Linked DNA regions of Spartinivicinus poritis. The protein of the gene in region 1 interacts with the protein of each later gene in a pairwise test. Links are inferred from orthologs where the notes say so. Each region holds a gene or a part of one and is shown on either strand. Other genes may lie near its edges.

What was found.
Region 2: the proteins of ORQ98_RS04125 (region 1) and def interact in binary tests that used the Escherichia coli proteins (3 or more experiments, as listed by UniProt). The link is inferred for Spartinivicinus poritis from one-to-one orthologs.

The regions. Positions count from the first base shown.
Region 1 is NZ_JAPMOU010000003.1:250,814-254,120, reverse strand. The notes cover bases 125-3,037. They hold ORQ98_RS04125 (aspartate-semialdehyde dehydrogenase), read left to right. Parts: upstream 125-1,026; coding sequence 1,027-2,049; downstream 2,050-3,037. Other genes in these bases: ORQ98_RS04120 (FimV/HubP family polar landmark protein), read left to right, coding at 2,480-3,037; leuB (3-isopropylmalate dehydrogenase), read left to right, coding at 125-959. Outside these bases: more of leuB, read left to right, coding at 1-124; more of ORQ98_RS04120, read left to right, coding at 3,038-3,307.
Region 2 is NZ_JAPMOU010000024.1:87,971-91,273, forward strand. What follows is about bases 256-3,164. They hold def (peptide deformylase), read right to left. Parts: upstream 2,011-3,164; coding sequence 1,501-2,010; downstream 256-1,500. Other genes in these bases: rsmB (16S rRNA (cytosine(967)-C(5))-methyltransferase RsmB), read right to left, coding at 256-404; fmt (methionyl-tRNA formyltransferase), read right to left, coding at 404-1,366; ORQ98_RS17780 (LysM peptidoglycan-binding domain-containing protein), read left to right, coding at 2,638-3,164. Outside these bases: more of rsmB, read right to left, coding at 1-255; more of ORQ98_RS17780, read left to right, coding at 3,165-3,303. UniProt on the Escherichia coli protein: Removes the formyl group from the N-terminal Met of newly synthesized proteins. Requires at least a dipeptide for an efficient rate of reaction. N-terminal L-methionine is a prerequisite for activity but the enzyme has broad specificity at other positions.

The DNA of each region.
Region 1 (3,307 bases):
GTTTGGTGGGGGGTGCTGCCATTGACGCAGAGGGGTTACCATTACCTGAATCGACCTTGGCTCAAGCTAAAGCAGCCGATGCTATTTTATTAGGTGCTGTGGGTGGCCCTAAATGGGATCAACTCGAAATGGCTAAACGGCCTGAAAAAGGTTTGCTGGGTTTACGGGCTGAACTACAACTGTTTGGTAACTTGCGTCCAGCTATTCTTTATCCTCAACTGGCAAATGCTTCCACTTTAAAGCCAGAAGTCGTGGCTGGCCTGGATATTTTAATTGTACGAGAGCTGACGGGTGGTATCTATTTTGGTCAGCCTCGGGGTATTAAAACCTTAGAAAATGGTGAGCGCCAAGGTTTTAACACCTATGTGTACAGTGAGTCTGAAATTCGTCGGATTGCTAAAGTCGCATTTGAAGCCGCTCAAAAGCGTCAGGGCAGACTTTGCTCAGTGGATAAAGCCAATGTACTGGAAGCAACTGTCTTATGGCGAGAAGTGATGGAAGAAGTCGCCAAGGATTACCCTGATGTTGAGCTAAGCCACATGTATGTAGACAACGCAGCGATGCAGCTGGTAAGAGCACCAAAACAATTTGATGTAATTGTCACTGGTAATATGTTTGGTGATATTTTATCGGATGCGGCGGCAATGCTGACAGGCTCTATTGGTATGTTACCTTCCGCATCACTGAACGCTGAAAGTAAGGGTATGTATGAGCCAATCCACGGCTCTGCGCCTGATATTGCCGGCAAGGGCGTGGCTAACCCGCTGGCAACGATTTTATCCATTGCTATGATGTTGCGCTATTCACTAGGGTATCCAGAGCCGGCTGATGCCATTGAGGTAGCTGTTAAGCAGGTGTTAGCTGATGGCTTACGGACAGCTGATATTTACACAGAAGAAGCAGATACCCGCCAAGTGTCGACTAAAACAATGGGAGATGCTGTGGTGGCAGCGTTGTAACCTTTTCTCAGTAAAAAATTAACACCTATTCAAAATTAATTACCTAATTAATAGGAAGTAAGCAAGTATGAGCAAAACATATGATGTGGCTGTAGTTGGGGCTACAGGTGCAGTCGGTGAAACTATGCTGTCGATATTGGAACAGCGGGATTTTCCTGTGGGTAAGATATACCCTTTAGCCAGCAGTCGTTCTGCCGGGAGCACGATTTTATTTAAAAATAAGCCAGTTGTAGTAGAAGATTTAGCCACCTTTGATTTTAGCAAAGTACAAATTGGCTTATTTTCAGCTGGGGGAAGTGTATCGGCAGAGTATGCCCCAAAAGCAGCAGCGGCTGGTTGTGTGGTAATTGATAATACCTCCCACTTCCGCTATGACCCTAATGTGCCATTAATAGTGCCAGAAGTTAACCCTGAAAAGGTGGCGGACTATACTAATTGTGGAATTATCGCTAATCCAAACTGTTCTACAATTCAGATGTTGGTAGCTTTAAAGCCATTTTATGATGCAGTTGGTATTAGTCGTATAAACGTTGCGACCTATCAAGCTGTCTCAGGTACAGGTAAAGACGCTATTAATGAGCTGGCATCACAAACAGCCACTTTATTGAACGCTAAAGGTGCAGAGGCTAAGGTTTATCCAAAGCAAATTGCATTTAATTTGCTGCCACAGATTGATGTTTTTCAAGAAAATGGCTACACCAAAGAAGAGATGAAAATGGTGTGGGAAACCAAAAAGATATTTGGCGATGAAAATATCTTGGTTAACCCAACCTGTGTGAGAGTGCCTGTTTTCTATGGCCATTCTGAAGCAGTCCATATTGAAACCAAGGAAAAAATTACAGCGGCTCAGGCACAGGAGTTGTTGAAAAAGGCACCAGGTGTCGTTCTGTTGGATGAGCATCAGGATGGCGGCTATCCAACGCCAGTTACTGAGGCGGCTGGTGAAGATCCGGTCTACGTCGGGCGTGTCAGAGAAGATATATCCTGTGACAGAGGTCTCAATTTATGGGTTGTAGCGGATAATGTAAGGAAGGGTGCCGCTCTTAACAGTGTACAAATTGCCGAGATATTGATAAAAGACTATATATAATTGATACTTACTTAACGATTTGAACCTTATTTCTAGCTTTAGTCTAACCGATTAAGGCTAGCATTTTGTTGTATTTGCAAATCTAAGATAAGAATAGAGTGGGTAAGCGGGCTACTTACCTGCTCATTGTGTCTTATAGTTATATACAGATTGACCAATCGCGTTCAGGCTGAGTTTGTTAGAAAGCTTGCTCTTCTACAAGCTCGCCCAGCATTCACAGGAAGTCTATGTATTCATCGTTTGGGATCAATTTACGGATCGCGAGGGGAAATGTATTGACTTGCTTGTTTTTAAGGCGGTTACCAAAGCAAGTGGCAAGTAGCTAAAACAAGTGGAACTGGGAAACAAATAATTGGTCGTGAAGTGTATGGCAGAAAGACCCGACTCCTTAGAAATCGCAAGACTAAATGATAATAAAGGATTGAGAATTATGGTGCGCAAGCTTGTAGTGGCAATGGCTGCAACCGGGGCCTTGTCATCTGGGGTAGTGAATGCCCTGGGCCTTGGGGATATTGCCCTCAAATCCGCCCTCAACCAGCCTTTGAATGCTGAAATTGAACTCATCCAGATTAGAGACCTGAACGCCAATGAAATATTACCTAATTTAGCTACCCGTGAAGATTTTAACCGAGCGGGTGTAGAAAGAATCTTCTTTCTAAACAACATGAAGTTTGAGACGGTAGTTCGCCCTAATGGCTCTGCCTATATCAAAGTTTCCAGTAATAAACCGGTTCGAGAGCCTTATTTAAACTTCTTAGTCGAAGTGCACTGGCCCAGCGGTCGATTGCTGCGTGAGTACACCGTACTGCTAGACCCACCAACATTTACTGAGCAAGCACCCACGGCTGTTGAGGCACCAGCGACGGCTGAGCCAGTGGCTGAGCGTCCAGCTCCAGTAGCCACAACGACTACAGCTGAACCGACCACGGTTACAACAACCCCAACTGATACAGGCTTCCAGGGCGGAGATACTTATCAGGTTCAAGCAAACGATACTCTGTATGAAATTGCTGCCAAAGTTAAGCCTTCTAATCAAGTTACTGTTCAGCAAACGATGTTGGCTTTGCAGCAGGATAACCCTGATGCCTTTATCAACAACAATATTAATCTGTTGAAGAAAGGCAAGGTATTACGACTGCCTGATGAGCAGCGAGTTAGAAATGTGTCTGTTAGTGACGCAGTGACTCAGATTAAGCAGCAAAACCAAGCGTGGAAACAAGGGGCAACTGACTTAGCTGCACCACAAATTGATGCGACA
Region 2 (3,303 bases), on another replicon or contig:
TGTTCCAGCAGTTGCTGTTGTTGGCGCTGAAACTGCCTTAATACACCATTAACCAAACCCTTTGCCCAGTTTTTTTTCAGTAGCTGACAGGCGCCTACTGTTTCACCAATGGCTGCATGGGCTGGAATGCGGGTATAAACCAGTTGGTATAAGCCAAGTAATATCAATGCAAATATATCAGCATCTTTACTTTTTAGCGGCTTTGACAGTAACTGCTTGCTACACGATGAGAGTCGAAAATACCAACGTAGCGTTCCGTAGCACAGCTCTTGCAATAGGCTGCGGTCTCTGGGTGCTACCTGTTGGCTAAATTGGGGTAGTATCTGGCTAAGTGACTGGCCTTGATTAATAACTTCTTTAATGGCTTTAGCTGCAACCATTCGCACCGGCTGATGGTCTGACATTAGCTTAACTTAACCCCCGGTTGAAACTTCTCTTTGCGACTATTCAAAAGTTCTTGAACACTCATTGATTTACTATTGGGAAGCTGTAGCTTAGTTATACATAACGAACCCTTACCACAAGCAATATTTAACCCTTCTTTATTGGCAGAGATAATAGTGCCGGGTGCCTGATCAGAGCTATTTACTGAAGAAGTGGCTAAGGGCTTGGCTTCCCAAATTCGAATACGTTGGCCATCAAGTTCAGTAAAAGCAACTGGCCAAGGATTGAAAGCCCGAACTAAGCAGTCAAGCTCAGCTGCTGATTGTTGCCAGTCAATATGGGCTTCTTGCTTGGAAAGCTTATGTGCATAGCTAGCATTATCATGGTCCTGTACTTGTGGTTGTAATTGACCATCAGCTATCTGTTGTAATGTATTGAGTAGTGCAGGTGAGCCGATTTCAGCCAATTTGTCGTGTAGTGAACCACCTGTTTCTTGATCAGATATGTCACATTCACTGATCATGAGCATGTCACCAGTATCAAGCCCAACATCCATTTGCATAATGGTGACGCCGGTGGTGTTGTCACCTGCTGCAATTGCTCGTTGAATGGGGGCAGCACCTCGCCATTTAGGTAATAGAGAAGCATGGACATTAATACAACCAAAGCGGGGTGTTTCTAGAATGGCTTTTGGCAGTAATAAACCATAAGCAACCACTACCATCACATCAGGGTTAAGACTGGCGAGCTCTTCTTGAGCTTCTTCTGATTTTAAACTGGTAGGTTGAAATACAGGTATTTGATGGGCTTCTGTTAACACTTTCACAGGGCTTGGGGTTAGCTTTCTGCCACGGCCTGATGGGCGATCTGGCTGAGTGTAAGCGGCGATAACTTGATGCTGGCTATCCAGTAAAGTCTGTAAATGGATAGCTGCAAACTCTGGGGTACCGGCGAAAACGATGCGTAGTGGCTTTGTGCTCATGGAATCTTGGTTATAGTTAAATAAAAAAGGGTTGTCGCTTGGCAACAACCCTAAATCGATAAATCTATATCAAGACAGCTTCATATGGCAACTAGTTAGTGTAATAGCATTTTAAGACACTGAGCCTTTGACTATTAGGCTGTTTGTAAACGGTGCTGTTTTTCTAGCTTCTTCTTAATTCGGTTACGTTTTAATGGCGATATATAATCAACAAACAGTTTGCCATTAAGATGGTCAATTTCGTGTTGAACACATACTGCTAACAAACCTTCACACTCCATGGTGAATTGCTCGCCATCCAGGTTTAGTGCGGTGAGCTTAATTCTTTCTGGACGGGTGACATCCTCGTAAAAGCCAGGCACTGATAAGCAGCCTTCCTGCATGTGGTCAAGCTTGTCAGTTAATACTTCAAACTCAGGGTTGATGAGTACATAAGGTTGGCTTTTGTCTTCAGAAACGTCAATAACGACTAATCGTTTATGCACATTTACCTGAGTAGCTGCCAGGCCAATCCCTGGTGCTTGGTACATGGTTTCTAGCATGTCATCGGCTAGCTTACGAATAGAGTCGTCTACTTTTTCTACCGGTGTTGCTTTGATTCTTAGACGTGAATCAGGAAACTCTAAAATATCTAAAACGGCCATTCTGCTTGATATCCTCGAAAATCGTTATAGCTAATTTTATTGTTGATAAGCTAGCTTGGCAATGACTGAAAAGCGAACACTTAACCCATCATAAAGAGATCACTCTAGGGTCTTAAATAGAAAATCTAAAGTTTAGAGTACTATTCACTATATCAGTTGCTAATATGTAATTATGCCAGCTTATAAGAGTGGCTTATTTCACAAAATTTGGTGTTGATACCCTGTATTCCTTTAATGAGTGCGCTATATTGCGCATAGAGAGTGTGAACAGTTTCTAATGCTATAAGAGACTTGTTATAGATAGTTGGCATATTGTCTGACTATTTTCTTTAATAAAATAGCTTAAGTGACTGTTTGTAGCTGAATCTGGGTGCTGTGCAAGACAAGCGTTTTACTTGTTAGCTGACTGTTGTGATTAACCAGCGCAGTGAACAGTTTGGAGAGGGGGAGTCTTTGCTCCAATCGTTAGTTGTTTACAGCAGTAGTCTGAATATTTCTGTGGTTTGGTGAAATCTTCGGACTAGTATATTTGAAATGAAATAATCAATGCTGCTTGTTTTCCCTTTTTTACAGGGTTTAAACGGGTAGTGAATGCCAACATGATAAGTAATAATAAAGGATAACACCATGAGGAAATCGCTTCTTGGGGTTGTTTTTTCCTGCCTGGTCAGCTTTTCAACCGTGGCTGCTGAAAATCCCATCCGAGCTGATCATCCTAACTCTTACACCGTAAAAAAAGGTGATACGTTGTGGGATATAGCTAACCGTTTTCTAACAAAGCCCTGGATGTGGCCTGCAATTTGGCACGTAAATCCAATTATTAAAAACCCCCACCTTATTTATCCAGGAGACCAGATAAACTTGGTTTATATTGATGGTAAACCTTATCTGACTATTGGTAAACGAGGGGCTGGGGGAGTGATTAAGCTGAGCCCGAAAATTCGTAAAACTCCAATTAAATCGGCGATCCCTGCTATTCCATTGAATGCTATTAATAGCTTCATGGACAGAAGCCGTATAATTGATGATGAAGAAGTTATTGAAAAAGCTCCGTATGTCATTTCTAGTCGACAAGAGAGGATTATTAACGGCGTCAATGACCTCATTTATGCTCGTGGCGAATTTAAAGACGATGCATCAGCTTATGGTATCTTCCGTCGTGCAGAGCGATTTACTGACCCAAAAACTAATGAGTTTTTAGGCGTGATGGTGATGGACATTGGTGTTGGAGAGATTAAAGACGTTGCTAATGATATTGCCACTATCAATATTACTGAGAGTAATAGTGAAATC